One region of the Thermoflexus hugenholtzii genome, then DNA from elsewhere that is predicted to be linked to it. Evidence: riboswitches for the same ligand, from Rfam matches in the RefSeq annotation. Region 1 holds a riboswitch; the other holds the start of a gene.
What was found. Region 1 has a riboswitch for S-adenosylmethionine ahead of KNN16_RS03285 (PLP-dependent aspartate aminotransferase family protein). Riboswitches for the same ligand answer to the same signal wherever they lie in the genome.

Region 1 (15,896 bases):
CTCCTCGAGGATCCCAACCCAGGGGTCCGCTGGCTGGCGGCGGAAGGGCTTCTCCGCCTCGATGAGACGGGATTGCAGGCTTTGCTGGAGGCCCTGGTTCATCATTCGGATTCTCCCTGGCTGCGGGAGGGCGCCCGTCACGTTCTGAAGGCACTCGCGGCCCGGGGACATAGGACGGAGCTCCTGCCGGTCCTGGAGGCCATGGACGGACTGGAACCTGCTTTGACGGTGCCGCCTGCTGCCCAGCGGGCCCTGGATTCCATTTTCGGCCACGGATCAACGGCGTGATCGGTCCGAGGAGTTCCACATTGTTCCCCGTCGGGTCCTCTGAGAGAAGGCGTCCCTCGGCCTGAGTTTTTGACGCCCTTCCGCCTTGCGCATACACTCAATACGTCCACCGGATGGACTCCATCCATGTGCGCCGGAGGGATTCGCGATGGCCGACCATGAGACCACGTGGGGGGATCATCCGCGGACAACGGTGCGTCTTCGGCCCGGCGAGCGGGTCACCCTGTGCCGGTGCTTTCAGTCGAAGAACTTCCCGTTCTGCGATGGGTCCCATCGGGAGGTCGCGGGACGGGGCCCGGTGACGGTAGTCGTGCTGCAGGAGGAGCCCTCCGAGTCGAGGGGCGTCATCTGAGGCGCGGCGCAGGCCCGCAGGACTGCGCATCCGAGAAAACCCCAGGGGAGGGGAACGACCGATGGGTGAGCATGAGGTGACCATCACGGCACAGAATTTCGAGCAGGAAGTCCTGAAGTCCGAGAAACCGGTGCTGGTGGATTTCTGGGCGGAGTGGTGCGGGCCGTGCAAGGCCCTGGAACCCATCGTGGCCCAGATCGCCCGGGAATACGCCCAGGTCCTGAAGGTGGGCAAGTTAAATGTGGACGATTACCCCGAGCTGGCCATGCGCTATGGGGTGATGGGGATCCCCACCCTCATCCTGTTCAAGGACGGGCGGGAGGTGGCGCGGATCGTCGGCTACCAGCCCCGGGAGCGCCTGCTCCGGCAGATCCTCCCGCATCTCCAGCCAGCCCCACAACGGTGAGCGGAGCCGGACCCAGGGGTCGGGGGAAGCCGGAGATCCCCGATCCCTGGTTTTCTTCCCTCATTCATAGCGCAGGGCGACGATGGGGTCGAGCCGGGCGGCGCGCCAGGCCGGGTAGAGGCCAGCGGCCAGGCCCACCGCGGAACTGATCCCCACCGCCAGCAGGATCGCCTCCGGGGTCACGATGGCCCGGAACGCCCCTCCAGCCAGCGTGGAGATCAGGAAAGCCACCCCGATCCCCAGCAATACCCCCAGGAACCCTCCGATGAGGGCCAGGAGAACCGTCTCGATCAGGAACTGGAGCAGGATGTCCCGTCGCCGGGCCCCCACGGCCTTGCGCAGGCCGATCTCCCGTGTTCGCTCCCGCACGGAAACCAGGGTGATGTTCATGATGCCGATCCCTCCCACCAGCAGGGAGATCCCGGCGATGGCGGAGAGGAAGGCGGTCAGGATCAAGGTGAGGTTGCCGAAGAGACTCAGGATCTCCTCCTGGGAGACCACGGTGAAATCCTCATCCTCCCGGAAGCGGATGCCGTGGCGCTCTCGCAAGACAGCCGTGGCCTGCTCCTGCGCCGCCCGGATGCGGTCCGGGGAGCGAGCGACCAGCACGATGGCCGAGAGGCCGGGTTCCCCGCTGCGCCCCCGCACCGAGTAGAGATACTGATGCATGGCGCTTAAGGGGATGAGGATCACCTCATCGTCGTTCCCGAAGGAGGTGCCTCCTTTGCGGCTCAGGATCCCGATGACCCGGAAGGGGACATCCCGGATACGGATCAGCTGCCCGACGGGATCGGCTTCCCCGAACAGCCTTCGGGCGGCCTCCACGCCCAGGAGCGCCACCCGGGCCGCAGTCCGCTCGTCCTCCGGGGTGAGGAAGCGGCCTCGCGCCACCGTCCAGTTCCGGGCGACCTGATACTCCGGCGTCACCCCACGCACGGTGGTGACCATCCGCTCCCTGGCGGAGGCCACCGGGAGCGTCTGGGCCACCACCGGGGCCACCATGACGATGTCTGGCGCCCGGGCGGGATCCTGCAATGCCCGCGCATCCCCCAGGGTCAGGGCGGGCCGCAGCAGGCCGGACTGCTGGGCGGCGGCCCGGGTGAGGCCGCTCTGGGAGAACCCGCCGGGGAAGACGAACAGCACGTTGGGCCCGATGGCCTCCACCTGGCGCTGGATGTAGTCCCGGACGCCCTGGCCGGCGGCCAGCAGGGCCACGACGGCGCCGACCCCGATCAGGATGCCCAGCAGGCTGAGGGCGGTGCGCAGTTTGTTGGCCAGCAGGCTTTGAAGGGCTGTCTGCAGGTTCTCCTGAAATTGCGCGATCATCGCTTCCGGTCCTCCCGAACGATGCGGTCGCTCCCCCCGTCATTCGGCGCGGAGGGCGACGATGGGGTCGAGCCGGGCGGCGCGCCAGGCCGGGTAGAGGCCGAAGAAGAGCCCGACGGCGGCGCTCACCCCCACGGCCAGGAGCACCGTATCCAGGCCCACCGCCGCCCGCACCGCTCCGCCGCTCAGGACGTTGATCGTCGAGGCCAGGGCGATCCCGGCCCCGGTGCCCAGGACGCCGCCGAGCATCGTGATCAGGATGGCCTCGGTGAGGAACTGGAGCAGGATGTCTCGCCGACGGGCTCCCACGGCCTTGCGCAGGCCGATCTCCCGCGTCCGCTCGGTCACCGAGACCAGCATGATGTTCATGATCCCGATGCCCCCCACGATCAGGGAGATGGCGCCCAGCGCCCCCAGGAACACCGTGAGCACGCCGGAGATCTGCCCGAAGATCGAAACCAGCTCGAACTGGGTCAGGATGGCGAAGTCGTCCTCGTCCCGGAAGCGGATGCGATGCCGCTCCCGCAGGAGCTCTGTGATCCGTCGGACGATCTCGTCGGTGTATTCCGATCGGGTGGCCTGGAGCATGATCCCGGTCACCAGCGGCTCCCCGGTTCGCGGATCCCGCGCGTCGTAGAGCATCTCCTGGGCCACCGTGATCGGGATGAAGGCTAGGTCGTTGTAGTCCCCGAAGGCGTTGCCGCCCTTATCCGACATCACCCCGATCACCCGGAAGGGAACCCCGTTGATGCGCACCGTCCGCCCCACCGGGTTGGGGACGTCCGGGAAGAGGCGGCGGGCCGGGGTGAGGCCCAGCACGATCACCCGGGAGCGGTTGAGGAGATGGGCCTCCTCGAGGAACGTGCCGTGCTGGGGAGGCCAGTTGCGGGCGGGGGCGTAGCCCGGGGTGGTCCCCAGGATCACCGTCACCGCCTCGCGGCCCTCGCTCTCCAGAGGCCCGAAACGCTGGATCACCGGGACGACGACGGTGACCCGGCCGCGCACCTCCTGCTCGATGGCGCGCACATCCCGCATGGTGAGGGAGGAGATGTCCTGCAGCGCGGCCCCTGCGGATGGGCCCTCCGCCGCTGCTCGTGGGATCACGAAGATCAGGTTGGTGCCGAGGGCGGCGAACTGGTCCTGGATGTAGTTCTGCACCCCGCGGCCGATGGCCACCATGGCGATGACGGCAGCCACCCCGATCAGGATGCCCAGGAGGGTGAGGGCCGCCCGCAGACGGTTGGTGGCCAGAGTCTCGAAAGCTTGTTGGATGTTCTCCCTCCACAACGCCGCTCGCATCCCGGTATCCCCTTCTTTGCGGATCCGATCAGCGCCGGAGGAAGATCCGGAACGAAGAAGCCGGTTGCACCTCGCCCAGGACGACGCGGTCGCCTTCTTGAAGCCCCTCCAGGACCTCGCTCTCGGTCTCCCCCTGGGCGCCCAGGCGAATCTCCACTTCCTCCGCCCGATCGCCGACCACCCGATACACGAAGGCCCGCCCGGTCTCCCGATCCCGCCGGACGGCGGCGTTGGGCACGAGGAGCACGTTCTCCCGGCGCTCCACTTCGATCTCCACGTTGGCGCTCATGCCGGCGCGCAGAACGGGATCCCGCTCATCCAGCACCACGCGGACTCGATAGGTGGCGGCGCCGCCGGCTTCGGTGGCGGCGGGAGCGATGGCGTCGATGTGCCCGCGGAAGGACCGGCCCGGCAGGGCGTCCAGGGTGATCTCCACCGGCATCCCTTCCTTCAGGCGCACGACATCGACTTCATCGACGGTCAGGTCCAGATAGAGATCGCTCAAATCAGCCAGGACGATGGCCCCGCCGGGGACGCCGGCCCCGACCACCTGGCCGATTTCGATGTTCACCGCGATGACGGTGCCATCGAAGGGAGCCAGCAGCGTCGCCTGCTCCAGGCGGCGGCGGGCCTGCTCCAGCTGCAGGCGGGCCTGCTCCAGCTGCAGCCGCGTCCGCTCCACGGTGAGAGCGTCCGGCTGAAGCCGGGCCAGGCTGGCCTGAGCCTGCGCCAGCTGGGCTCGAGCGGCCTCCAGCTGCTCCGGCCGCGCCCCGGCCTTCATCTTCTCGTATTGCAGGCGGGCGATCTCCGCCTGGAGCTCCGCCTGTCCCACCCGGGCCCGGGCCAGGTCGACGTCGATGGGGGCGGAGAGGGGAGAGCCGGCGGTTTTATCCCGGGTCAGCTGGGCCTGCCAGATGGCGTTCTTGGCCACCTCGTAGTTCAGCCGGGCGATCTCCAGATCCGTGGGATCCGGGCCCTGCTCCAGGGCCCGGAGGGCGGCTTGCGCGCTGCGCACCGCCGCGCGGGCCGCGGCCAGCTCTTCCGGCTTCGGCCCCTGAACGGTCTGGCTGTAGACCACCTGCTGGGTGAGATAGGCGACCTCCGCCTGGCGCACCGCCAGCTCCAGATCCGTGGTGTCCAGGCGGGCCAGGGGTTGCCCTTTGCGCACCGCCTCGCCTTCCCGAACGAAGATCTCGGCCACCGTGCCGGCGGTGGCGAAGTTCAGCACGGCCTGGGCGCGGGGACGGATCTTCCCCGCCGCGCTCAGGGTGACTCGGAGGGTCCCCCGCCGGATCGTCGCAGTCTCCGGCAGGGCGGGGGAACGCCCCCGGGCTTGCGCCAAGAAGGCCCCGGCCCCGATGAGGGCGAGGAAGAGCAATCCGCCGAGGAGCCATCGAACGCGGCCTTTCATGAAGCGTCCTCCTGGAGTTCAGGTTTGGGAAGGATCCTCGATGCCTCGGAGCACAAAGGTAGCCAGCTGCTTGGCGATCTGTTCCGGCGGGAGGGCTGCCAGCTCGGGATCCAGCTCCATGCCGAAGACGGTCACGCCGTGCAGGGCGCCCCAGATGGCCCACATCACCAGGGCGGGGTGCAGCGGGCGATAGCGTCCCTGACCCAGCTCCGCCGCCAGCATGCGGCGCACTTCCTCCAGAAGCGGCTGCGCGATCTGATCCAGGAAGGCCCGGCGCACGGCTTCGTCGGTGCGGATCTCCTGATACAGGGCCTGCATGAGCGGCAGTTGCGCGCGCATCGCGACCAGGCGCTCCCGGAGGAACTCCTCCAGCCAGCGCTGCGGCTCCATGGCCGGCAGCGCCTGCAGGTGGCGCTGAATCGGCTGGACGGTCAGGGCCTCAAACATCGCCAGCAGGAGATGCCGTTTGGTCGGGAAGTAGCGGAACAGCGTGCCCTCTGCCACCCCGGCCTCCCGGGCGATCTGCCGGGTGGTCGCTCCCCGAAACCCATGCCGGGCGAAGATCCGGGCCGCCGCCTCCAGGATCTGCGCCCGCCGGATCTCCGGAGCCTTCCGTGGCCCCATCGGTGCCTCCATGGAGTGAGTGCTCACTCACTATAAGGCGAAGCGAGGGAGGCCTGCAACTTTCGGGCGGGCCGGTCGATCCGCCCCGGGTATAATGGACCCGCGATGGGATCCTGCGTGGGAGGGCGGATGAGAGGATGCGACGAGGGATGAGGTGGCTCTCCCGGCTGGGGCCGATGGGGATCTTCGCCCTGTTGCCGGTTTTGTTGCTGGGTCCCACGTTGACCGGGTCGCGGACCATCCTCCCGGCGGATAATCTTTACGAATGGCAGCCCTGGCGGGCGGCGGCCACCGCTTTCGGGATCGGGGTTCCTCACAACGCGTTGCTCTCCGACCTGGTGCTGGAGAACTACGCGTGGAAGCGCTTTCTCCTTGAGGCCCTGCGGCGGGGGGAGCTTCCCCTATGGAACCCATATCTGTTCGCCGGCGCTCCCTTCCTGGCCAACGGGCAGCACTCCGCCCTCTACCCGTTCACCGCGCTTTTCCTGCTTTTCCCCCTCCCCCAGGCCTATGCGCTGTTCAACGCCTTGCAACTGTTCCTGGCCGGCCTGGGGATGTATGCCCTGGCGCGGGCCTGGGGCCTGAGCCGGGCCGCAGCGACCTTCGCCGGGGTCGCCTATGAGCTGAGCGCCTTCATGGTGGTCAGCATGGTGTTCCCCATGATCATCGCCGGCGCGGCCTGGCTCCCCTATCTTCTCGCCGCCCTTCACGGGATGATCGAGCGGCGTCCGCTGCTCGGCCGCCCGGCGGCCCTCCCCTGGACGTTGCTGGCGGCCATCGCCCTGGGGATGAACATCCTGGCCGGGCACGTGGAGATCACCTACTACACCGTCTTGATCGGCCTGGGCTACGGCCTGTGGGGGGCGTGGCGTGCCCGGGCCCGGATCCGGGCCGCGCTGGAGACCCTGGGATGGACCGGCCTGGCGGTGGGCCTGGGGTTCGCCCTGGGGGCGGCCCAGTGGATGCCGCTGTATGAGGTGGTGCGGGAGAATTTCCGCGAGGGGACGGCGACCCTGCAGCAGGTGCTGGGCTGGGCGTATCCCTGGCGCCATCTTCTGGTCTTCCTGATCCCGGATTTCTACGGGAACCCCAGCCACCATGGGGTGCGGGATGTGTTCAGCGGGGCCTGGGTGCCCTTCACGGTGAACGCCTACGGCCAGCCCAACCCGAACGGGGCCTTCACCAGCCACTGGGGGATCAAGAACTATGTGGAAGGAGGGGCATATCTGGGATTGTTGCCGTGGAGCTTCGCTCTCCTCGCGCTGCTCCGCTGGCGATCCCTCGCCCGCTCCCGCGTTCCCATCCTGTTCCTGGTCCTCCTCGCGGCGCTCTCGTTCTCGTTCGCCTTCGGGATGCCCACGTATGCGTTGCTGTATTACGGCCTGCCGGGCATCAACCAGCTCCACTCGCCCTTCCGCTGGATCTGGCCCTTCACCCTGGCGATGGCGGGTCTGGCAGGAGCGGGATTTGAGGTGGCGCTGCGGGAGGAGGGGAAGGCGGTGCGGTGGATGGCCCTGGGATGGATGGGAGTGGGGGCGCTCACCCTGGCCGCCCTGGTCCTGGCCCGCTGGGGGATGCCGGAAACCGCCCTGTCCCTCGCGGAGCGGGCCCTCCATGCCCTGGCCAAGGCGCCGGAGGCCTTCCCGGACGGCCGCACGTTTTTCTCGTATCAGTTCTGGAACCTGCTTCGTTTCGGCGGGGTGGCCCTGGGGAGCGGCCTGGCCCTCCGGCTGTTTCAACCCCGTCCGGTTCGCAGCGTCCTGCCCATCGGGATGCTGGCCCTGGACCTGCTTCAGGCGGGGGCGGGGTTCTATCCTGCCGCCGATCCCCGCTGGCTGGACTTCGTCCCGCCGGTTGTTCGGTTCCTGCGCCAGGATCCCGGTCCGTGGCGGCTGACGACCTTCGATCCGCACGGGCGCAAGACCTTCAACGCCAACGGCCCCTGGCTGTATGATCTGCAGGACGTGCGGGGATACGATTCCATCATCCTCAAGCGTTACGTGGCCTATATGTCGACCATCCAGCTCCAGCACGAGTTGCCCTTCAACCGCATCGCGCCCCTCACCGATCCGGCCGCCCTGGATTCCCCGCTGCTGGACGCCCTGAACGTGAAATACGTGGTCACGGAAGAGGAGATCCCCTCGCCCCGTTACACGAAGGTTTACGAAGGGGAAGTGCGGGTCTACCGCAACGAGGGCGCCATGCCCCGGGCGTGGACGTTGCCTCTGACCGCCACGGTCTTCCACCGGGACCCCTTCGGGGCATTGCGGCAGTTCGACCCCCGCTTCTACGTGGTGGTAGATGGTCGGGTCCCGGAGCTGGAGCGGTTCGGGGAGCGGGGGGCGTCGCGCCCGGCGACGGTCACCGTTTACGGGATCAACGAGGTGTGGGTGGATGCGGCGGTGGAGGAACCCTCCTGGCTGGTGCTGGCGGACACCTTCTTCCCGGGCTGGGTGGCATATCGGCGGCCCATCGGGGGGAGCGAGCGGGAGGAGCAGTCGCTGGAGATCTACGCTGCTAACGGCCTGTTCCGGGCGGTGATCCTGCCTCCGGGCCGCTGGACGGTGCGGTTCCGCTACAGCCCGCTTTCGGTGAAGTTGGGCTTTTTCACCACCTTCATCGGTGGGATGGGGATGATCTTCCTGGCGGCCCTCTGGCTCTGGGGGCGCCTGTATCGGGAGGAGCTGGAGCACTCCACCGCCCGCCGCGTCCTCAAGAACAGCCTCACCGCCATGGCCCTCAACCTCTTCACCCGTTCCATCGACTTCGCCTTCGCCGCCCTGATGTTGCGCATCCTGGGCCCGGAGGCGGCGGGGAAGTATTACTTCGCCATCGTCCTGGTGGGCTGGTATGAGATCCTCTCGAACTTCGGCCTGAACGTCTGGCTCACGCGGGAAGGGGCGAGGCGCCGGGATCAGGTGAACCGCTATTTCGTCAACAGCTCGGCCCTGCGTCTGGTCCTGCTTGCCGCCTGGCTGCCGCTGCTGCTTGCGATCACCGGGCTCTGGATGGGGCTGTTCCGCCTGAGCGGCGACACCGCCCTGGCCATCCTGTTGCTGGCCCTGGCCCAGGTCCCCGCCAGCCTCTCCACTGGCGTCACCGCCCTCTTCTACGTGTATGAGAAGGCGGAGATCCCGGCCGCCCTCACGGTGGTGACCGTCCTCCTCAAGGTCAGCTTCGGCGTGCCCATCCTCCTGATGGGCGGGGGGTTCGTCGGGCTCGCGGCCTCCTCGGTGGTCGTCAACGGGATCACCCTGGCCTTGCTCAGCGGCATCGCTTTCCGGACCTTCTTCCGCCCACGCTGGGAGGACGATCCGGCCCTGCGGCGGGAGATGATCCGCGAATCCGCCCCTCTGATGCTGAACCATCTCCTGGCCACCCTGTTCTTCAAGATCGATGTCCCCATCCTCCAGGCGTTGAAAGGGGATGTGCAGGTGGGGTGGTATAGCACCGCTTACAAGTGGCTGGACGCGCTGAACATCATCCCTGCCTACACGACCTTCGCGGTGTTCCCGGTGATCTCCCGGCAGGCGGCCGGCTCGACAGAGGCCATGCGGCGTTCGGTGATCCTCACCCTCAAAGGTCTGGCAGCGATCGCCGTCTTCACCGCGGTGCTCTTCACCTTCCTGGCCGAGCCCCTCTCATATCTCCTGGGGGGCGCCCAGTATCTCCCCCATGCGGCCATCGCCCTGCGCATCATGATCTGGTCCATCCCCATCGGGTGGATGAACAGCCTGATCAACTATGTGCTGGTGGCCCTGGGCCGACAGCGTTACCAGACCAAAGCCTTCCTGATCGCCCTGGGGTTCAACGCTCTGTCGAACCTGCTGGCGATCCCGCTCTTCGGGTATGTGGCGGCGGCGGTGATCACCATCCTGTCCGAGATCGTCGAGGGGCTCGCTTTCTATTACGACCTGCGGCGGAGGATGGGGCCGTTGCCTTGGGGGGAGATCCTGGGGCGGCCGCTTCTGGCGGGTGTCGTCATGGGTGGCCTCATGGCCGCCCTCTGGAGGACGACGCCGGTCCTCGCCCTGCCTTTAGGTGCCCTCGGTTATGGGCTCGCCTGGTGGATGCTGCAGCCCTTCACACCGGAGGAGTCGGCCCGGATCCGTGAGATGCTCCCACTGCGCCGCTCCCCCCCGGTTTAGTCTGTGCCCTCCTCAAAGGGATCCCACGCCGGGTTCGTGTAGGCCCAGCGACAATGGATGTGATCGTTGGCGTTGCAGATCAGATCGTGGGAGCAACGACGGGCAAGGACCCGATAGGCCATGTCGGAGAGATGATCGCTGCGGGGGTAGATCCGCTGCTCCAGCAACGCCACCTCGGTCTTCAGGATCGGACAGTAGCGGGTTTCCACCAGATACCATGCCATGGATGCCCCCTCTCAAAAAGGATCACCCGCTTTGATCCTATTCCGAAGCGCCCAGGGGGATGAAGTGCTTTTCTTCAGGTGTGGAGGGTGAGGATCGTCCGATTCCGGGGGGACGAAATGGGATTCGGCCCTCAGCGACTTCGTTTTCCTGCGACCCCAAGGACCAGACCCATCAGCCCGCCTGCCATGGCCATCCCCAGGCCGATCCGCAGGCTCCCCGGCCGGAACCGCAACGTCACCCGGTGACGTCCCGGGGGCACCTCCACGCCCCGGAAGACGGCGTTGGTCCGGTAGATGGGAACGTGGAGGCCATCCACTGTCGCTTGCCAGCCGGGGTAAAAGGTGTCCGAGAGGACCAGCAGGGCGGGAGCGTCCGTCTCCACATCCAGGATGACCTCGTTCGGGCTGTAGCGAGCGACCCCGATCCGTCCTCGACCTTCCCCGTTGAGCCGCGGCCCGTTCTGGACGACGGCGATCTCCTCCGGACGGAAGCGTTCGTCCAGCACCCGTTTCAGCGCCTCGCCGTAGTGGTCCACGATCTCCGTTCGGTAAACCAGCCAGACTCGGGGGAGGGCTCCGGTGTGGAGGTGGATGTCGATAGCCGGGTCGTCCACGAAAACAGGCCAGATCCCCTCGCCGCCGGGAGGAGCCCCTTTGGGGACCACAATGTATTTGACCCCCAGCATCCGGTAAGCAGGATGGGTCGCGGAGGGGATCCACCAGCGCAGGATGTTGAATTCCCGGAGCTCCATCGGGTTGCCTGTTCCCTGGGGGACCTCGAAGCCGGCCATCTGCAGAGCGATGGGGGGCCAGAGGTCGCGCGCCGCCGGATCCACATCCACCCGGAACCAGCCGGGATCCGCCCGCAGGAAGCGCAGGGCCTGCGGATGAGGATCCCGGTGAGGCGGGGAGGGTTCCGCTTCGGCGGTGGCTCCCAGGGCTACCAGCTCGGCGGTCAAAAGCAGCGGCAGGGCGGGACGAAGCCATGTCCTCCCCTGTGAGATCGCCCAGCCGGACAGAGCGGTTCCCCACGCCAGGAAGGCGGCGAAACGCAGCCCGGTTACGGCGCGCGCCCGGGCGGGCCCCTCCGGGGCTTCCGCAGCCCAGCGCGGGGCGACCCCCCAGAGCACCAGCCCGCCCATCGACAACGCCAGGGCCCAGAGAATGAGGGTCCGCGGGCACGAACGTCGAAGCTGTTCAACCCCCATGGCCCCGGCGATGGCCAGCGCGAAGGAAACCAGATAGATCGCCCGGGCGGTCTTCCAGGTCTCCGAGAACAGGGGGAGCCGAGCCAGGGCAGGGTAGAGCGGCCCCTGGTAGCCAAGGGAGAACAGCAGCGCCAGCGTGCCCAGGCCGATCAGCGCCCACGTCCGACGAAACCGCAAGGTCCCCAACAGCCCCAGCAGGGCCAGATACAGGGTCACCGATCCCACGTAGCCGCTCTCCACTCGATTTGCCGGAAGCCAGAACTGGTCAGCTCCCCGCCCGTGGAAGAGCGGGCTGAGGAGATCGATGAGCATCGCGGGTGGGAATTCATACCCCCGCCGTTGTTCAAGGGGAACGCCGGCTCGATCCGTCAGGGGGAGCCGCTCCAGACCGGGGAGGAGGGAGGGGGCAGCCAGGGCGATGCCCAGCAGCCCGGCTAAGGCCAGCCGTCCGATTCGGTAGAAGCCCCGAGGCCATCCACCCGCTGCCGCCTGTCCGAGAGCGTAAAGCCCTACAGTGAGCATCCCATACAGCGCCGCCTGACCGTGCCCGGAAAGGAGGAGCAGGGCGATGGGGAGGGCACCGAGGGGGATCCTGCGGGTTCGCCGCGCGGCTTGGTCCACACCGGCCAGTGCCCACGGGAGCCAGGCCATTGCGTCGTTGAACTGAGGGTGGCCCAGGTGGACCACAAATGGGTCCGAGAACATATAAGCGAGGGCGCCGGTGAGGGCTGCGGAGCGTCCCAGCCTCCAGATCGGCGAACGACGCAGATACACATACATCCCGACTCCGGCCAGCCACAGGCTGAAGGCACCGCGCAGCAGCACCCATCCCGGTGGGATCGGGGAAGCCATGAAGAGGGGCCAGTTGAGGGGGTTGAACAAACCATATTGCCCCTCAGAGAAGATGGGGTCCCCTCCCAGCATTCGGGGGTTCCACAGCGGAAGGACGCCGCGTCCCAGCTCTTCGGCCACGAAGGACCAGACCGGATACAGTTGCCCCCACAGATCGCCGCCTCCCTTGGGGAAGCGGTATCCGGCGATCCAGAGGGGCCAGAAGAAGAGGGCCGTCGCGCCGATCAGGAACAGCGCCGGCATCCCGTCCCGGCGGACGGCCCGGAGGATTCCCCTCCAGCGGGCGAGCGTGGACGTTTCATCGGCGATGATCATCAAGGCTCTTGCCACATCCGGCGGCTTGGAGGCTCTTCCTCACATGGGATCCAGGGGATCGGCATCCGGCTGCCGCGCGGGACGAGGATCCACGCGGCCTATGCCCTCGCGCGCTTCCCCGGTCGAGGGCCCGCTAAGGAAGGCGGGCCAGGGCCTGTTCCAGGTCGGCCAGCAAATCGTCCGGGTCCTCGATGCCCAGCGAGAGACGGACCAGGTTGTCCGTGATGCCGATGGCGGACCGCTCCTCGGGGTCCATCTCATAGTAGGACATCAGGGCGGGCTGTTCGATCAGGCTCTCCACCCCGCCCAGGCTGGGCGCGATATACGGGATGCGCAGGGCGTCGATGAAGCGGGAGGTGCCCTCGCGATCCGCAGCGACTTCGAAGGTGACCACCCCCCCGAACCCACGCATCAGGCGGCGGGCGACGGCGTGATCCGGATGGGAGGGCAGCCCCGGATACCAGACCCGGCGGATGCGGGGATGGGCGCTGAGGAACTCGGCCACCCGCATGCCGTTCTCGTTCTGCCGGTGCACCCGCAGGGCCAGGGTCTTTAGGCCCCGCAGGACCAGATAAGCCGCGTGGGGATCCAGGATGCCCCCGATCATCGCCTGCATCTCCCGCAGCCCGGCGATCAGGTCGGCGGATCCTGCCACCACCCCGGCCATCACATCGTTGTGGCCGGAGAGATACTTGGTGGCGCTGTGGATCACGAGGTCGATCCCGTAATCCAGAGGGCGCAGGTTGATGGGGGTGGCGAAGGTGGCGTCCACCACCGTGCGGATGCGGCGCCGACGGGCGATCTCCGCCAGCCGCTCCAGGTCCATCACCCGCAGATACGGGTTGGTCGGGGTCTCCGTGAAGATGAGCCGGGTGTTGGGCCGGATCGCGGCCTCGAGGGCTTCGAAATCCCCGATGGGCACCACCGTGGCCTCCACGCCGAAGCGGCGCAAGAACTGGAGCACGAACTGGCGGGTGCGCCGGTAGGCGTCTTCCGTGACGATCAGGTGGGCTCCGCTGCGCAGGGAGGCGAAGAGGATGGCGGTGACCGCGGCCATGCCGGAGGAGAAGGCTGCCGCGGCCTCCGCCCCTTCCAGGGCAGCCACCCGGGCCTCCAGGGCGGCGACGGTGGGGTTCCCGTAGCGCCCGTAATCCACGCGGCCGCCGGCCGCGCCCCACTGCCGGGCCTCCTGGAAGGCGATCAGGTCCGCCGTGTCCCGGAACGCGTAGGTGGCGGTCTGGACGATGGGCGGGACCACCGCGTGGTAGGGGTTATGGCGCTCCGCGCCGCCATGCACCGCCCGCGTGGATGGGCCGCGGATCTCCAGCGAGGTGGCGCATCCGGTTTCCGTCTGCAGTTCCATCGCCGGCACCTCCTTTATCCGTTGCGGAAGAAGATGATGCGATCCTTCGACCACCTCTGAGACGGATGGGAGGAGCAAGGCGAGGCCTGTAGGGATAACAAAAAGGCCCCTTCTGGGAAAAGGGGCCTCGCGTCAGGCCACCCTTATCTCCCAGAAGCGCGGCGAACGCTTCTGCCGGACTTGGCACCTTACCCGCGCGGCCGTTCGCCGGTCGGCCGCCCGCTACGGCGGGCAGGTTGCCGGGGCTTCATCGGGCCGGGTCCCTCCACCCACTCTGGATAAGAGCGGCACCTATATTCGGTTGTTTGGAATGATTATAGCGAGGACCCTTCGCGGATGCAAATCTCGTCCCTCTGGCCTCATCGCCCTCCGGGCTCCGGAGAGGAAGCCGCGGCGCATAGAAGCCCATGTGGTTGCTGCTCCCGTTCGGCCTCGCTATAATCTTGTAGGATCTCGGCGCTTCGACTTGAAGATCACGGGTCCTCGTCCCTGGAGGAGCGCCGCATCGCAGGCTTCAAGGCGGATCTGTGAGGAGCAAGCGGTGGCGATGGCATGGCCCGGCCCGATGGATTGGGAGCACATGGAGATCACGGAAGCGGATCTGGAGGCGTTGCTGAACCGCTTCCTGGAGGATCCGCTTCCCCGCACCGATGAGGAGCTGGCTCGCATCCTGATCCGGCAGCGCCTGCAGGAGATTGAGGAGCGCCGGCGTGCCGCCCTCGCCGGCACCCGTCCCTTCCGCCCCCGGGATCGCTATGAGGTGGGGGAACGCCTCTTCTTCCCACACATGGGTTTCGCAGTGGGAACGGTAGTGGGGATCCGCGAGGGCCATAACCCCGAGATCGGCCCCTTCAAGGTGATCCAGGTGCGCTTTGAAGAGGACGGGACCGTTCGGGAGTTCGCGGCGGAGTATCCGCTTCCACATCGCCTCAACGATCTGGACGGGTGGCGGGGACCTGATGAGAAGGAGCTGCGCCCGGAGGAGATCTGGGACCGGTGGGGGCAGCGCATCCGGGAGCAGCTGCGGGCGCGGCTGGAGGCCAGCCCGGATTTCGTCCGGGTAGGGGATCACTGGTTCCCTCGGGCCTTGCTGGTGGAGCTCCATGAGGGCCACCTGAATCTGGTGGAGGCGGTCCTCGATGTCCACAACGGAGGGCCTCTCTCGCCGGAGGAGCTCCTGCCGCATCTGGAGCTCCCGGCGGATGTTCCCCTGCCCCTGCGGGTCTTCTCCCTGAACGCGGCCCTCTACCGGGATCCTCGCTTCGATGAGGTGGGCCCAGCAGGTCAGTTCCTGTGGTTCCTGCGGCGGATGGAACCCCCGGAGGTGCAGGAGACGCCGCCCCGCCTGCAGGGTCGACCCTATGGGGGGGACCGCGCGCGCCTCGATGAGGCCCTGCGCCGCATCGCGGCGGAGATCGATGACGAGCTCAGCGATCCGGAAGAGATCCGGCCGGGCCTGGGGGAGGCCGATGAGGTGATCTGGGTCGCTTCGTATCCCCATCTGCGGAGTGGAACGGCCCCTCTCACCCGGCGCACCGGCCAGGTCTTCCCCCTGGGCCGAACCCATCGCATCCGTTTTGAGTTTGAGGATCCGGTCAGCGGCCGACGCTGGCCCGGATGGGTGGTTCGGGAGCGGAAATACGTTTTCGGCCTCAAGGAATGGTATGAGGCCTATCAGGTCCAGCCGGGTTGCCTGGTGGCCTTCCGACGCTCCCCAGAGCCCGGTGTGATCCGGGTGGCATTGCGAGGCCGCAGCCGGCGCGACTGGGTGCGGGTGGTTCGGGCGGAGGAGGGCCAGCTGGTCTTTGAGATGCTCCGCCGGCAGATCCCGGGCGAGTTCGACGACCAAAGCCTGATCGTTGTGGATGATCCGGCGGCCCTGGAGGAGCTGTGGACCCGCTGGCGGAACCGTCCGGTCCGGGCTCTGGCCCAGCAGTTGCTTCCATCGCTGGCCCAGCTCACCCCTCAGGGCACCGTCCACGCCCGCACGCTTTACCAGGCTGTGAACCTGCTGATCCGGACGCCGCCGGAGCCGCTCTTCGAGGAGATGATGAGCCTGCCCGGGTGCCTCTACCTGGGC
Region 2 (15,896 bases), 800 kb from region 1:
TGAGAAGGCCATCGATCTGCTGGGCGGCATCGATCTCTGCGTCCCGGAGGCCATCGATGATCCCCATTACCCGGACGCCCGTTACGGGTATGAGCCCTTCCACATCGAGGCAGGGTGCCAGCATCTCGATGGGCGGACGGCGTTGAAATACGCGCGGACGCGGGCCACCCGTGGGGGGGACTTCGATCGCATGCGCCGCCAGCAGCAGGTGATCCAGGCGGTGCGGGAGCGGGTGCTTCGGCTGAACATGCTGCCGGAGCTGATCGCCCGGGCCCCGGCGCTCTGGGAGACGGTTCAGGATGGAGTCCGCACAAACCTCTCCCTGGAGGAGATGATCGCCCTCGCCCGCCTGGCCGCCCGCATCCCCGATGACCGGATCCGGATGGTGACCATCGGCCCCTCGATGACCATCCCGGCCACCACCCCCGACGGGGCCGAGGTGCTGATTCGCATCCCCGAGAAGGTCCAGGAAGCCTTGACGGACCTGTTCGGGCCCCAGCCGATGCGCCTGAAGGCCCGCATCTCCGTCCAGAACGGGACGATGCGGCCGGGCCTGGCGAGTCGGGTGGCGGAGCTCCTTCGCTCTCTCGGCGCGGAGATCGTGGAGGTGGGGAACGCGGATCGCTCCGATTACGGGCAGACCCGCATCCTGGCCCGCCCGGAGGCCCTGGAGGCCGGCCGTCAGGTGGCGGGATGGCTGGGCCTCCCCCTCACCGCGGTGCAGCCCGCGCCGGATCTCGCCTGCGCCTGCGATCTGGTCATCCGCCTGGGGGCGGACTTCCCGGAGCCGGCGGCGCCGTGAGGGATGCCGCAGCGTCCCCGCGTGGCCCGGCATGCCCCTCCCGTAGAGGAGGAAGGCCGTGAAGCGAAGAGACCGAGCTTTGCGTTTCCGGGAGGCGCCATGGATTTCCGCCTGAGCGAGGAGCAACGGCTGTTCCGACAGGCGGTGCGGGAGTTCGCCGAGCAGGAGCTGAAGCCCCGCGCCCGCCATGTGGATGAGCGCGGCGAGTTCAACTGGGAGGCAGTCCGCAAAGGGGCCTCCCTGGGCCTGCTGGGCCTGACGGTCCCGGAAGACTACGGCGGGGCGGGGCTGGACCATGTGAGCGCCGCCATCGCCATCGAGGAGATCGCCCGGGGATGCGGCTCCACCGCCCTCTCCCTGGCGGCCCACAACGGCCTGGGACTGGCACCGATCCTCCTCTTCGGCAGCGAGGCCCAGAAGCGGCGCTGGCTGCCGGCCCTGACCAGCGGCCGCAACGGACTGGCCGCCCTGGCCCTGACGGAGCCTCACTGCGGCAGCGACTTAGGCGCCGTGCGCACCACCGCGGTCCGCGATGGGGACGAGTGGGTGATCACCGGCCAGAAGATGTGGTGCACCAACGCCGGCATCGCCGAGGTGATCGTCACCCTGTGCCGCACGGACCCGGAGGCCGGCAAGCGCGGCCTCAGCCTGATCCTCGTCCCCACGGACGCCCCGGGCCTCTCCATCGCCCCGCCGGAGAAAAAGATGGGGCTCCACGGCTCCCCCACCCACGCCGTGACCTTCGATCATGTGCGAGTGCCCCTGGATCACCTCCTGGGGGAGCCGGGGCGAGGCCTGCCTTACGCCCTGCAGGTCTTAGACGGGGGGCGCATCGGCATCGGCGCCCTCTCGGTGGGCCTGGCCCAGGCCGCTTTCGAGGAGGCGGTCCGTTACGCGAAAGAGCGCACCGCCTTCGGCCAGCCCATCGCCGCTTATCAGGCCGTCCAGTGGATGCTGGCCGACGCGGCGGTGGAGATCGAGGCCGCCCGGCTGCTGGTGTATCGGGCGGCCTGGCTGCGGGATCAGGGGCTCCCCTACACCCAGGCCGCGGCCATGGCCAAGCTCTTCGCCAGCGAGATGGCCGAGCGCGTGACCCGCAACGCCATCCAGATCCACGGCGGCTACGGCTACAGCCGGGAGTTCCCGGTGGAGCGGCTCTACCGGGACGCCCGGCTGATGACCATCGGGGAGGGCACCAGCGAGATCCAGCGCCTGGTCATCGCCCGCCACATCCTGGGGCTGGTCCGCGCGGAGCCGCTCCCCGCCGATGTGGTGTGAGCCGTGGTCCTCAAGGAGCGCCTGAAAGCCTATGCCCGCTCCCTCGGCTTCGATCTGATCGGGGTGGCCGCGGCGGGCCCCACGCCCTCCGCCGATCGCTATGAGGAATGGGTCCGCGCGGGCCGCGCGGCCACCATGGCCTATCTCACCCGGCCCGACGCCATCGAGAAACGCCGGGACATCCGCAACCTCTGGCCGGAGGCCCGCTCCGTCATCGTGGTGGCGATGAACTACTACGCCGGGGATCCCCCGCCGCCCCGGGAGGATGTGCCGCAGGGACGGGTCGCCCGCTACGCTTGGGGGGAGGACTACCACGAGGTCCTGCGGGAGCGCCTGGAGGCGCTCCTGGCGTTCCTCAACCGGGAGGCCGGCCGCCCGGTGCGGGGACGGATCTACGTGGACACCGGGCCGGTGCTGGAGCGGGCCTGGGCCGTCCAGGCCGGCCTGGGATGGATCGGCAAGAACAGCATGCTCATCCACCCGCGCCTGGGCTCCTACCTGTTCCTGGGGATCCTGCTGGTGGATCTGGAGCTGGAGCCCGACCCGCCCTTCCCAACGGACCACTGCGGCACCTGCACCCGCTGCATCGAGGCGTGCCCGACCGGCTGTATCCGGCTCGATCGCACCCTGGAGGCGGAGCGCTGTCTCTCTTACCTGACCATCGAGCGGCGGGAGGGGATCCCGACGGAGCGGCGGGCAGCGATCGGGGACTGGATCTTCGGGTGCGACATCTGCCAGGAAGTCTGCCCCTGGAACCGGCGGTTCGCCCGGCCGACCGCTGAGCCGGCCTTCCAGCCCCGGGAAGGGATCCCCCGCTTGGCCCTGGCGGAGGTCCTAAGGATGGATGAGGAAGCGTTCCGGGCGCGGTTCCGCCGCAGCGCCATCCGCCGGGCCAAACGGCGGGGGCTGGTGCGCAACGCCCTGGTGGTCGCGGGGAACCTGCGGGCGCGTTCGCTCCGCCCGCTGCTCGAGCGCTGGCGGGCCGATGAGGACCCCATCTTGCAGGAGCACGCCGCATGGGCTCTGGAACGGATGGAGGAAGCTCAGGTCCTTTTAGAGGGTCCGGGATGAAAGCCGCGCGGGGCGTTTATGTGCTGTCGCTGGAGGTGTGGGGGGAAGTGACTGTCGGCCGGCTCGGGCGCTGGCCGCTCGCTGGGACCTACGCCTACGTGGGCTCGGCCCGGGGGCCCGGAGGCTTCCAGCGGTTGGAGCGCCACCGGAGGGTGGCGGAGGGCCGGAGCTCGACACGCCGCTGGCACATCGATTACCTGCTCGCCGTCGGGCGATGGCGGGGCGCTTTCGTGAGGGAAACGGAGGATCCCGCTGCGGAGTGCGCCCTGGCCCGGGCCCTGGCCGAACACTTGCCCCCCGCCATCCCGCACTTCGGCAGCAGCGACTGCCGCTGCCCCACCCATCTCTTCGCCGTCCCCGATCCCGAAGGATTCCTTCAGTTACTCGCCGCCCTGGGCCTCCAGACTTTCCCGGAGCGTGAGGATGCGGGCGTTCGGTCCGCCCGGATGCGTTAAAATAAGTGAGAGAAGGGGACTCGATGGGGATTATCCGCGAGGACAGCGCTCCGGGGCGTGGGCGCCCCACGGGTTTCCCTGAGCCACCGGGAGGAGCGAATCGATGTTTTCCGCATTGGTCGAGGCCGCGATGGAAAAGGCCCGCTTCCGCCAGCTGGAGGACGGGACCTATTACGGAGAGATCGAGGTGTACCCGGAGGTCTACGCTACCGGAGCGACCCTGGAAGAATGTCGCCGGGAGCTGGAAGAGGTGTTGATCGAGTGGCTGCAGGATCGCCTGTCCCGCCCGTGACCTTCCCACCGGCCCGCTGGCGTCTGCTGTGGTCGCCTCCTGCGGACGGCGCCACTCAGATGGCCATCGATGGGGCCATCGTGGAGGCCGTGGCGGCCGGAGAGGCCCCGCCGACGGTGCGGTTCTACCGCTGGGATCCGCCCTGCCTCAGCCTGGGGCGGAGCCAGCCGGTGGAGGAGGTGGATCTCTCGCGCTGTCGGGCCGATGGGGTCGAGGTGGTGCGGCGGCCCACAGGGGGGCGGGCCATCCTTCACGCGGAGGAGCTCACTTACAGCGTGATCTTCCCGGAGGCCGACCCTCGGGCGGCGGGGGGTATACCGGAGACCTTCCGCCGGTTCGCCGAGGCCTTCGCGGCCGCCTTACGCGCCCTGGGCGTCCCCGACGTCGCCCTGGCCCCCCCGCTGGATCCGCGCGTCCGGGGCGAGGGGTTCGTCTGCTTCGAGGTGCCCACAGATTCCGAGCTCACCGTGGGCGGGCGCAAGATCATGGGCAGCGCCCAGTGGCGTCATCGCGGCGTGGTGCTGCAGCACGGCTCCCTGCCCCTGGACGGCGACCCGGGGGCCATCGCCCGGTATCTGCGCCGCGGGCCGGATCCCGAGCGGCTCCGTCGGCGGGCGATCACCCTCCGGGAGGCCGTGGGGCACCCGGTGGCTTTCGAGGCGGCGGCGGAGGCGATCCTGATCGCGTTCCGCGAGCTCCTGAACATCCATGTCTTTCCGGGGGACCTGACCCCGGCGGAGGCGGCGCGGATCCCGGCGTGGCGGGATCGCGTGGCCATCCTGAGGCGGGAAGGGGAGCCCCGGCAAGGAGCGTGGCGATGGTCGTAGGCACCTGCACGGTGGAGCTGCATCTGCCGGAGGCGCTGTCGTTAAAAGACAAGCGCAGCGTGATGAAATCCCTTATCGCCCATCTGCGCCAGTCCTTCAACGTGGCGGCGGCGGAGATCGATCATCAGGACTTCCCGCAATCGGCCCGGCTGGGCCTGGCCACCATCTCCAACGACGCCGGCCACATCCACGCCACGCTGGAGGGCGCCGTCCGCTGGATCCAGGCCCATCGGCCGGACGTGATGGTGGTGGATTGGGAGATCGCGATCCTGTGAACGCTCCCGCGGGCGCTCGCCCGTTCACAGGGAAAGGAGCCTGGGATGGCGTATCGGACCACGCTTGTCCGGGAGCCTGCGGTGGCCGGCGCCTTCTACCCGGCAGACCCGGGGGCGCTGCAGGAGATGGTGGATCGCCTGCTCGCGGAGGCGCCCCGCTACGAGACCGAGCCGGCCGCCCTGATCGTCCCCCACGCCGGCTACATCTACTCGGGCCATGTGGCCGCGTGGGGGTTCCGGCAGCTGGAGGGCCGTCCTTACGACGCGGTGGTGGTGCTGGGCACCAACCACGTCGAGCCTTTCTTCCACGAAATCTCCGTATGGGCGCGGGGGGCGTGGCGGACCCCTCTGGGGGAGATCCCCATCGATGAGGAGCTGGCTGACGCCCTGCTCGCCGCAGGCCCGCCGCTGCGCTTCGTCCCCGAGGTCCACCTGGAGGAGCATTCCATCGAGGTGGAGCTTCCCTTCCTGCAGCGGCTGTTCCCCGGGTTGCGCTTCGTCCCGGTGATGATCGGGGAGCCTTCCCCGGAGAACATCGAGGCCCTCGCGGAGGCCCTGGCCCGGGCCCTGGCCGGCCGGCGGGCCATTGTCATCGCCAGCAGCGACCTCTCCCACTACCCGCGGGATGAGCACGCCCGTCAGGTGGACCTCAGCGCCATCGGCGCCATCCTCTCCCTGGATGAGGAGCTGCTTCGCCACACCATCGCGGAGTGGATGGCCCGTCGGATCCCGGGGCTGGCGACGCTGATGTGCGGCGAGGGGCCCGTGCGCACGGCCATGGCCTACGCCCGGCGCACCGGCGCGGTCCACACGACCCTGCTCCGCTACGCCAACTCCAGCGACGTCCCCTACGGGCGCAAGGACCATGTGGTGGGCTACGCGGCCATCCGCTTCGCCCGGGAGCCGGACCCGCCCCTCGGGGCGGAGGACCGCCGCACCCTTCTGGAGATCGCCCGGGAGGCGGTGACCCACGCGGTGCAGGGGCGGCCCCTGCCGGAGCTGTCGGTTTCGTCCCCCGCCTTGCAATTGCCCCGCGCCTGTTTCGTGACCCTGACCCGGGGCGGCCACCTGCGGGGATGCCGGGGGGAGGTCTGGCCGCGCTCGGATCTCGCCCACGCCGTGCAGCGGGTGGCGGTGCTCTCCGCCCTTGACGATCCCCGCTTCCCTCCTGTGACCGAGGAGGAGTTGCCCCATCTGGAATATGAGATCAGCGTCCTCTCCCCGCTGCGGCCGGTGGCCGACCCTGAGGAGATCGTGATCGGGCGGGACGGCCTCTTCATCCTGGCGGGGGGCCGCACGGGGTTGCTGCTCCCCCAGGTCCCGGTGGAGCAGGGATGGGATCGGGAGGCCTTCCTGCGGGCCATCTGCCTCAAAGCGGGCCTTCCGGAGGACGCCTGGCGATGGCCGGAAGCCCGCCTCTTCCGCTTCGAGGCGGAGGTGTTTGGGGAATCGTAGGAAGCGCGCTGCGGAGAGGGGGCGTGTCGATCCGGTCTTCTATGGAGCCGGGCGACCGACCCTCCCTTGATTTCCACCTCCCCCGCGGCGCGCTCCCATCGGAGGACATCGTCCGTTCACCGGGCACGGCCATACACCTTTGCGGCCAGCTCGGCTCCCAGCAGCATCTCGGCCAGCATCCGGCGCACCTCTTCGGGCGTGGCCTGCGGATGGCGCTGTCGGATGCCGCTGATGGTCAGCGTGCGGACGGTCTCGTTGAGGCTATCCACGATCGCGAATTTCTTCCACGGCGGCATGCGTCGGATCCATTCGATTTGAAGGGCCCGGATCTTCGGATGGGTGTCCGAGAACATCCGGCCTCCTGAGGCGATCCGGCTTGCCTCGCACGAGTTGCGCTCTGCCCTTTGCGGGATGGCCGAGGATCGGAGGTCCGAAGTCCGCCGAATCCCCGAACATCCGCCGCTGCCCCGAAACCCATTTTCTCCTCAAACCCTCTTTTGACTCGCGCGCAGATGCCGCCGGTTCGGGGAGTCCGCCTCGGATCTAAAATTGCACATATCGACATGAGGTCTAAAATTGCGCACGACACCAGGGGAGGGAGGTGCACGATGCGACGGTCCAGACGGCTCGTCCTGGTGCTGGCCTGGGTCCTGGGAGGGCTGCCGGTCGCGAGACCATGGCCGGGCGCATCCGGCACCTCCGCCGCGCCGGCGTGTTTCCTCCCGCTGGAGGATGGCCGTTGTCTTCCCCCACCGACCCCGGCCGATTCCGCCCCGCCGCCTGCGGCGGATGCGCAAACGGCTCCGGCCTCCCGCGGTCCCGGCGTTCTGGTGAAGCGTAAAGCGAACGTCCCGCCGGGCGCCTTCCGGGCGGGCCTGGCCGCGGCCGGCTTCCCCGGTGCCGAGGCCCTGGCCGTCCCCCGCTGGTGGCGCATCCCGGTGCCGCCGGGGGAGGACCCCGAGGCCCTGGCGGCGCGGCTCCGCCAGCGCCCCGATGTCGAAACCGCCGAGGTCGATCGCCCGGTCCGCATCGCCTTCACGCCCAATGATCCTTACTATGGCCTTGATCAGTGGAACCTCCCGAAGATCCGCGCCCCCCAGGCCTGGGACGTGGTGACCGGGACCACCGGGGTCTGGATCGCCATCGTGGACACGGGGGTGGATTACACCCATCCGGATCTCGCCTCCTCCCGGTTGTGGTTGGGGTGGGATTTCGCCAACAATGACAGCGATCCCATGGATGACCATGGTCATGGCACTCACGTGGCGGGGATTGCCGGGGCGAACACGAACAACAACCAGGGCGTCGCCGGGGTCTGCTGGGGGTGCGGCCTGCTTGCAGTGAAGGTGCTGGATGCAGACGGGTGGGGTCTGGTGTCCTGGGTGGCGAATGGGATCCGGTATGCCGCCGATTGGGGGGCGGCTTTCGGAAAGCGCACAGTCATCAACCTGAGCCTGGGGAGCCTCTATCCCAGCAGCGTCGTCGCCGACGCCGTCGCCTACGCCCAGGGCAAGGGCGCCCTGATCGTGGCGGCGGCGGGGAACGATGGCATCAATGAGCTGTTCTATCCGGCGGCCTATCCTGGGGTGATCGGGGTGGCCGCCACGGATTCCTCGGATCAGCGTGCGTCTTTCTCTAACTCTGGATCCCACGTGGACATCGCCGCGCCCGGGGTGATTATCTTTTCCACGGAGTGGGGCTGGTATCACTATGAAAGCGGCACCTCCATGGCCGCGCCCCATGTGGCCGGGGTGGCGGGGCTGGTGTGGACTGTCTGGTGTCGGGCACCTGCCACAATGATCTTGGATATCCTTCTCTCCACTGCGCGTGATCTGGGGGATCCCGGGTGGGATCCGTTCTATGGGTATGGTCGGGTGGATGCGGAGGCGGCAATCCGGTGGCGGCCTGCTGTGCCCTCCTTGCCTCCGCCCGGGCCTTATCGACAGTTCCTCCCCCTGATCGCCAGCTCCTGTCCCTGACGATACTTTCCATACCAGCCCTTAAACTCCCTGCCCCTGCTATGCCGCGGCCGGCTCACATTGTTCACAGTGGTGCGGAGACCATCCGAATGGTCGGTGAAGGGGCAAGCGCTCGCCTGCAGTGGGTGCGGGTTCAAGCTGGCGGCCGGAGCCCTTCCTGGACTATCATAAAGAGGTCGGTGGATGGATTTGCCAGGCAGGTTCCCGCGGCGAAGTGCTCGGGGAGCCAACGCTCAGGCAGCGCACCATGGCAACGACAGGTGTCCCCGAACACATAGCTCTCCACCATTTAAATCCGGGAGGAAATCCCGTGCAACCGGTGATCGTCAGGCCTCTAACCACTGAAACCTTCTCTGACTTTCTGGACCTCTTCGACGATCCGGCAACTTTCTCCCATCGACCGGAATGGGCAGGTTGCTACTGCTTCTACTACTACTTTTCGGGCGCACGGACGGAGTGGGAGCACCGCTCCCCTGATGCCAACCGGACGGCTATAGCCCAGGCCGTCCAGGACGGAGTGGCACGGGGGATCCTGGCCTATGTCGGTGGCCGTCCGGTCGGGTGGTGCAACGCGGCGCCCCGCCGATCCTTTCCTTTACTTAGCCAGTTACCGTGGTTGATCACCTCAGATAGCGGCGACGTCGGTGCCATCGTTTGCTTTATTGTTCATCCTCACTACCGGCGTTGCGGTGTGGCGACGGCTCTTCTGAACGCGGCATGTGCGCTCTTGGCGGAGCTGGGTATGCGCTGGGCCGAAGGGTATCCCGCTGTTGCGCCGCAATCCGACGCGGAGGCCTATCACGGCACCTTGAACATGTTCCGCAGGGCTGGTTTCACGGTGGTGGCGGAGGCAGGCCGTTACGCAGTGGTGCGGCGTTCGCTTCCCTGAAGGCCTGGCTGGCTCCTGCCAGTTCCCGTTCCAGCCGTAGTGGGAGCTCGAGCCAGCGGGCGCGGTGACAGCAACAGGCTTCAACGCATCTAAAACAGAAATCCCGCTCTTCGAGCCCTTCCGATGCCGCGACCGATCCTCATCGTTCACGGAGGCGCGGGGACCATCCCGGAGGAGCGCCACGCGGCGGCGGTGGAGGGATGCCGCCGGGCGGCGCAGGCGGGATGGTCGATCCTGGAGGCCGGCGGCTCCGCCCTGGACGCGGTGGAGGCCGCCGTGCGGACGCTGGAGGAGGACCCCACTTTCAACGCCGGACGGGGCAGTGTGCGCACCCGGGCGGGCACCGTGGAGATGGACGCCCTGATCATGGAAGGGACCACCCTGCGCGCCGGGGCCGTGGCGGCCGTCCGTCGGGTCTGCCACCCCATCGTCCTGGCCCGGGCGGTGATGGAGCGCACCCCCCATGTCCTCCTCGTGGGCCCGGCGGCTGAGGCCCTGGCGGAGTTGCTGGGGCTGCCCATGGCCGATGACGCCGAGCTCGCTGCCCCTCGGGACGCTGTGGGCGGGGCGCTGCTCCGGGCGGACGGACCCGTGGATCTCCGGGAGGTCCTGGCGCGGGCCCTGTCCGAGCCGATGGACACCGTCGGGGCAGCAGCCATGGATGCCGCTGGCCGCCTCGCCGCCGCGGTCTCCACCGGCGGCATGTCGAACAAATGGCCGGGCCGGGTGGGGGATTCGGCCCTCATCGGCTGCGGCGCTTACGCCGACGATCACAGCGGAGCGGCGGTGGCCACCGGGTGGGGGGAGACCCTGATGCGGGTGGTGATCGCCAAAACGGCCTGCGACTTCATGGCCCTGGGGCTCTCCGCCTCGGGCGCCGTGACCGCCGCCATCCGCCTGCTGGAGGAGCGGGTGAATGGGCGGGGCGGGCTGATCGCCATCGACCGGGAGGGCCGCATCGGCATCGCCCACAACACGCCTCATATGAGCTGGGCGTGGACCGACGGACGTGTTCTGGAGGCCGGGATCCGCGCGCCGGAGTGAGTGCGGGGCTTGGTCACCGGCGAGTCCGGAGCCGCTCGAGCTCGAGGCTGAGCCGCAGGGCGACCCCGCTGAGGACCCCGGTGAGGTGCGCGGCCAGGTAGGGGGAGATGTCCAGCTCCCGCCCCAGGATCCGGGTTTGATAGAAATAGGGGACCCAGGCCAGCACGCCCAGATAGATCAGAACCCGGCTGAGCCAGCGCCGCCGCCAACCATGCCGCGCCTCGCCGGAACGTCCTTCCATTGCCGCCGCCCGGGCCCGCAGCCGCCACCCGCCCAGCACGCCCGCGAGATGCGCCGCCAGGAAGGGGAGGATCGGCCAGTCCTCCCCCGCTGCGGTCGCTGTGAGGAAGGGAACCCAGACCAGCACGCCCAGGAGGATCAGCCCGTTGCCCAGCCACCGCCATCCCTCCGGGCGGAGAGGGAAACCCATGAAACCTCCGCCATAGAAGAGATTTCTGCGCTTTCATGTTGCCCGGAGAAGTTGTGGGGGGCAAGACGCGCGGATCCGGTTTAGGGGAAGAGGGCGATGGGTCGGGTTCGTCTGGATCTTCTGCTGGTGGAGCGAGGGCTGGCGGAGAGCCGGGAGCGGGCGCAGCGCCTGATCCGCGCCGGCCGGGTCCGGGTGGGGGATCGGGTGGTGGACAAGCCCGGGGCCCTGGTGCCGCCGGACGCGCCGGTGCGGATCATCGAGCCTTTCCCTTACGTGAGCCGCGGCGGCCTGAAGCTGGCCGCCGCCCTGGCCCGCTTCCCGGTCCCCGTGCGGGGGGCGGTGTGCGCCGATGTGGGCGCTTCCACGGGGGGCTTCACCGATTGCCTGCTCCAGCACGGGGCCGTTCGGGTCTACGCCATCGATGTGGGCTACGGCCTGCTGGACATGCGGCTGCGCCAGGATCCGCGGGTGATCGTGATGGAACGGACCAACGCCCGTTATCTCACGGAACTGCCGGAGCCCGTGCATCTGGTGACCATGGATGTCTCCTTCATCTCGGTCCGGCTGATCCTTCCCAATGCTCATCGCTGGCTGGTCCCGGAGGGCCACGCCATCGTGCTGGTCAAGCCTCAGTTTGAGGCCGGGCGCGCTGAGGTCAAACGGGGCGTGGTGCGCGACCGCGCGGTCCACGAACGGGTGTTGCGGACGCTGATCGAGTGGAGCCGGGCGCATGGCTGGTGGCCCCGGGGGCTGATCCCCTCGCCGCTGCTGGGGCCGGCGGGCAACGTGGAGTTCCTCCTCTGGCTGCAGAAGGGAGAGGGGCCGACGGATGTCGAAAGCCTTCTCCGCGAGGCTTTCGCCGAACTGGAGGCCCATCCCCCAACCCGGGAGTAGTGGCGGCATCCATCGTGCGGACACCGGAAAGCCCCGGGGCGGCTCCTGGCGCCGGAGGATGGGTTCCGGATATGTATGCCGGCCGGTGAAGGTGACCCGCCGGGTCGTCCTCACCCGATTCGCTCGGAAAGCCCGGCATGGCGGGATGGCGGGAAGAATCCTGGGGTTCGGACGGTTGACATTTCCTTTTACTGTGGTAAGATAAACGCAAAAGGGATGATGGCGTCGTGGAAAGCGACGACGCCTCATCCCGGGACAACTGAATAGAGCGTGGCACTCATCGAGAGAGGCGGAGGGACCCGGCCCGACGAAGCCTCGGCAACCTCCCGTGGAGCATCAGGGCCGACCGGGGAGCACGCCGCCCCCCGGCGGAGCGCTCCCGGGGATGGTGCCAAATCCGGCAGACGGTTCGGTCTGGGAGATGAGGTGGCCCGCAGCGGCGATGTGCCTCTTCTTCCCAGAAGAGGCTTTTGTTTTGCCCCGCCCCTCCTCCCGGCGGGGTGTTTTTATGTTCACACCCCGTCGGGGGAAGCGGGGGCCGTGCGGTGCGGCGAGCGGCGAACAGGCGGAGGAAGGCCCCTCGGGCACCTTCCTCCGTGGGATCCAGGCACCCTGAACCCGTTATGAAAGGAGGACCCGGATGCGGAACATCGTGGTTTCCGAAGCCGGCGGCCCTTACATCGAGGACCTTCCGGTGGAGATCGTGGAGCGGAAGGGCATCGGGCACCCGGACAGCCTGTGCGATGGGATTGCCGAGCGCATCAGCCGGGAATACACCCGCTGGTGCGAGGAGCACCTGGGCGGCGCGTTGCACCACAACTTTGACAAGGTCCAGCTGGTCGCCGGAGAGGTCTCGGTGCGCTTCGGCGGCGGAGAGCTGCTGAAACCCATCCGCATCCAGATCGCCGGCCGGGGCACCCCCTACTACAACGGCCAGGCGATCCCGATGGAGACCATCGCCATCGAGGCCGCCCGGGCCTATCTGCGGGAGACCATGCGCTACCTGGATCCGGTGAAGCATGTGATCATCGACTGCTTCGCCGGGCGCGGCGCCAGCGAGCTGATCGACATCGTCCATCAGGTGACCGCCAACGACACCAGTTTCGGCGTCGCCCACTGGCCCCGCAGCGGCCTGGAGGAGGCGGTCTACCAGGCCGCCCAGTATCTCAACTACGAGCTGATCAACCAGTTCCCCATCGGCGAGGACGTCAAGGTCATGGGGCTGCGCCAGGGGAACCAGGTCATCCTGACCGTGGCCGTCCCCTTCATCGCCACCCGGGTGCACGATGCGGCGGAGTATGAAGAAGCCAAGCGGGGGGTGCAGGAGGCGCTGCAGCGCTTCGTCTCCAGCCTCCCCGCCCTGGAGGGACGAACGGTCCGGGTTGACGTCAACACCGCCGATCACGCCAAGCGGGGGGATTTCTACCTGACCCTGACCGGGACCAGCGCCGAGATGGGCGACGATGGCGCCGTCGGCCGGGGGAACCGCATCACCGGCCTGATCACCCCCTTCCGCTCCTCCAGCCTGGAGGCCGCCGCGGGCAAGAACCCCATCTCCCACGTCGGGAAGGTCTACAACGTGCTGGCCCTGGAGATCGCCCGGGACATCGTCGCCCGTCTGCCGGAGATCCGGGAAGCCACCGTGTATCTGCTCTCCCAGATCGGCAAGCCGCTGGATCAGCCGCTGATCGCCAACGCCGCCGTCCGGGTCCGCTCCGGCCCGCTCACCCCGGGGATCCAGGAGGCCGTGCGGGCGATCGTGGATGAACACCTCTCCAACATCCACCAGGTCCGCCGTAAGATCATCGCCGGCGAGGTCTCCCTGTTCTGAGCCTTCGTGCTCGGAGAACGGGCGCCTTCAAGGGCTGAGCGGGCGCACCGATGCCCCGCTCAGCCCTTTGGAGGAATCCTCCGCGCGATTCCTGGCTGTGTGGAGCTTGCGGGATGCCCCGACGAACCCGGATGCGATGGCTGGCAGCGGTCGCCCTGCTCTGGCTCGCCGCTCTGCTCCGCTGGCTGGACCTGCCTCACATCCCCTATGGGCTCTGGTATGACGAAGCGTATTACGGGCTGGATGCGCTGCGGGTGCTGCAGGGGGAGGTGCGGATCTTTTTCCCGGAGAACAACGGCCGCGAGCCCCTGTTCGTCTATCTGGTGGCCGGCGCCATCGCCATCCTGGGGCCCACCCCTTACGCGCTGCGGCTCACCGCCAGCATGATCGGCCTGCTCGCGGTGGCCGCGACCTTCCGGATGGCGTGGACGATCTCCCGGCGCTGGGAGGTGGGCGCCCTGAGCGGGGCGCTGATGGCTTTTCTGCTCTGGCCCCTGAACCTCAGCCGGGTGGGGTTCCGGGCCGGCCTGTTCCCCATGGCCGCCGCCCTCACCCTTTGGGCCTTCACCCGCGCCGCCCGCAGCGGCCGGGAGCGGGATTGGGCGCGGGCGGGATGGATCTGGGGACTGGGGTTCTACACTTACCTGGCCGCCCGCATGACGGTTCTCCCCATCGCCCTGGGGCTGCTGCTCGGTCGCTGGCGGGCGCCGGATCGCTTCCGGGTTCGGGCCGTCGGGGCCTTCCTGGGATGCGCGCTGCTCACCGCCTCGCCGCTGATCGCCTATTTCCTCACGCACCCGGCGGAGTTCACCCTCCGCGGGGAGCAGACGGCGGCCTTCCAGGGCGGGCGCCCCTGGCTGGGGGTGGCCAAGGAACAGGCGCTGCGGGTAGGCGGGATGTTTTTCTGGCAAGGCGACTCGATTCCGCGCCACAACACCGAGAGCCGCCCGGTCTTCGATCCCCTCCTAACTGTCGTTTTCCTGGTCGGTGGGATCCAGGCCCTCCGCCAGGCGCCCTTCACGGCCCTTTGGGGGGGAGCGATGCTGTTGCCCACGTTCCTGGCTGCGGAAGCCCCCCATTACCTGCGGGCCAGCGGAGCGCTGCCGGTGGTGGTCTTCTGGGCCGCCCTCGGCCTGTGGACCCTCGCGGAGGCGGCGGCCCGCTGGGCCCGCACGCCCTGGGCGGCGGCCCTCCTCCTCGGGGGCGGGCTCGGCCTCAGCTTCCCCTGGCACGCCGTCGCTTACTTCCATCCGGGATGGTGGGCCCAGGCCCAGGTGCGCGGGGCCTTCTCCCTGGATTCGTGGGAGGTGGCCCAGGAGATCCGCGCCTTCCGGCGCGCGGAGCCCTCTGGCACCGTGGTGCTCTCGGAGCGCCTCTGGGCCGGGCGGGCGGAGATGCGCTACCTCCTCTGGGGGGAATCCGGCGTGCGGATCCGGCGGCTGACGGAGGATCCTCCCGATCCGCCCCCGGCTCCGGCGATGGTCATCGGCTGGCAATATGAGGAAGTCCCACTCCTGCGGCGGTGGCTTCCTCCGGGCGCGCTGCTTTCGGTGCGGGCGCCGCCCCCGTGGCCGGGAGAGAGCGTCCCCCGCTACCGGGTGATGCGGGCGGAGCCGCCCGATCGGATGCGCTCGAATCTGCGCGCGGTCTTCGAGGACGGGATCGCGTTGCAGGGAGGGATGGCGGTGCGGGCGGGACGGGTCCTCACGGTGACGCTGGACTGGGAGGCGGTTGGACAGCCCTCCCGGGATTATAGCGTCTTCGTCCACGTCTATCGGGAGGCGGAGGCGCTCCGGTGGCCGCCGGCCATCCCACCGCAGGCCCAGCGCGATGGCGGGATCGCGGAGGGCGCCTACAACACGGGGGTCTGGCGACCCGGCGACCGCATCCGGGAGGTTCGGGTCATCCCGCTCCCGGAGACGCTCCTTCAGGGGCCGTTAAGGGTCTGGGTGGGCCTTTACCGGTGGGAGGACGGCGCGCGCCTCCCACTTCGGGGAGGCGGCGAGGCGGTCGCCGTTCCGGTGGAGGAGGCCGGGCGCTCTGCCCGGTCCCCATAACCGTTCCGCAACGCCTCGTCCGCGGTTAACCCGCCGATCGGCCTTCTCCTTCGGGCGGCCGGAGATGCCCTTCCTCAGGGGCGGAACGGGAGAGGGTCTCCCGGAGCAGCAACCGCACCCGAGCCCGTTGGGCGATCTCCATCACAGTGAGGAAAACCGCGTTGGGCATCTCCGAGGCCGGCAGCGCCCGGATCAGCGCCTGCACGGTGTCGGGATCGTTCCCCACTCGACGCAGCGCCTCCAGAGCGCGCCCCTGGATATAGGGCGGCATCTCGGGGTCCAGGGCCAGGGTCAGCAGGGTCTCCTCGAACTCCGGC

Region 2: another riboswitch for S-adenosylmethionine. It lies ahead of KNN16_RS14610 (methionine adenosyltransferase); the one in region 1 lies ahead of KNN16_RS03285 (PLP-dependent aspartate aminotransferase family protein).

What each region holds. Positions count from the first base shown of each region.
Region 1 is NZ_CP076326.1:693,683-709,578, forward strand. Features, by position in the region: gene KNN16_RS03235 (HEAT repeat domain-containing protein) at 1-288, shown strand, start outside; gene KNN16_RS03240 (CDGSH iron-sulfur domain-containing protein) at 437-640, shown strand; gene trxA (thioredoxin) at 702-1,046, shown strand; gene KNN16_RS03250 (ABC transporter permease) at 1,107-2,372, opposite strand; gene KNN16_RS03255 (ABC transporter permease) at 2,412-3,671, opposite strand; gene KNN16_RS03260 (efflux RND transporter periplasmic adaptor subunit) at 3,700-5,082, opposite strand; gene KNN16_RS03265 (TetR/AcrR family transcriptional regulator) at 5,101-5,706, opposite strand; gene KNN16_RS03270 (flippase) at 5,844-9,854, shown strand; gene KNN16_RS03275 (hypothetical protein) at 9,851-10,078, opposite strand; gene KNN16_RS03280 (YfhO family protein) at 10,210-12,453, opposite strand; gene KNN16_RS03285 (PLP-dependent aspartate aminotransferase family protein) at 12,587-13,816, opposite strand; SAM riboswitch class I at 13,957-14,101, opposite strand; gene KNN16_RS03290 (hypothetical protein) at 14,358-15,896, shown strand, end outside.
Region 2 is NZ_CP076326.1:3,208,521-3,224,416, forward strand. Features, by position in the region: gene KNN16_RS14540 (LCP family protein) at 1-802, shown strand, start outside; gene KNN16_RS14545 (acyl-CoA dehydrogenase) at 902-2,080, shown strand; gene queG (tRNA epoxyqueuosine(34) reductase QueG) at 2,084-3,151, shown strand; gene KNN16_RS14555 (DUF123 domain-containing protein) at 3,148-3,606, shown strand; gene KNN16_RS14560 (hypothetical protein) at 3,710-3,898, shown strand; gene KNN16_RS14565 (biotin/lipoate A/B protein ligase family protein) at 3,895-4,725, shown strand; gene KNN16_RS14570 (DUF503 domain-containing protein) at 4,716-5,000, shown strand; gene amrB (AmmeMemoRadiSam system protein B) at 5,046-6,455, shown strand; gene KNN16_RS14580 (hypothetical protein) at 6,572-6,808, opposite strand; gene KNN16_RS14585 (S8 family peptidase) at 7,064-8,434, shown strand; gene KNN16_RS14590 (GNAT family N-acetyltransferase) at 8,745-9,323, shown strand; gene KNN16_RS14595 (isoaspartyl peptidase/L-asparaginase family protein) at 9,447-10,367, shown strand; gene KNN16_RS14600 (hypothetical protein) at 10,381-10,797, opposite strand; gene KNN16_RS14605 (TlyA family RNA methyltransferase) at 10,894-11,691, shown strand; SAM riboswitch class I at 11,966-12,119, shown strand; gene KNN16_RS14610 (methionine adenosyltransferase) at 12,332-13,522, shown strand; gene KNN16_RS14615 (glycosyltransferase family 39 protein) at 13,636-15,579, shown strand; gene KNN16_RS14620 (HEAT repeat domain-containing protein) at 15,605-15,896, opposite strand, start outside.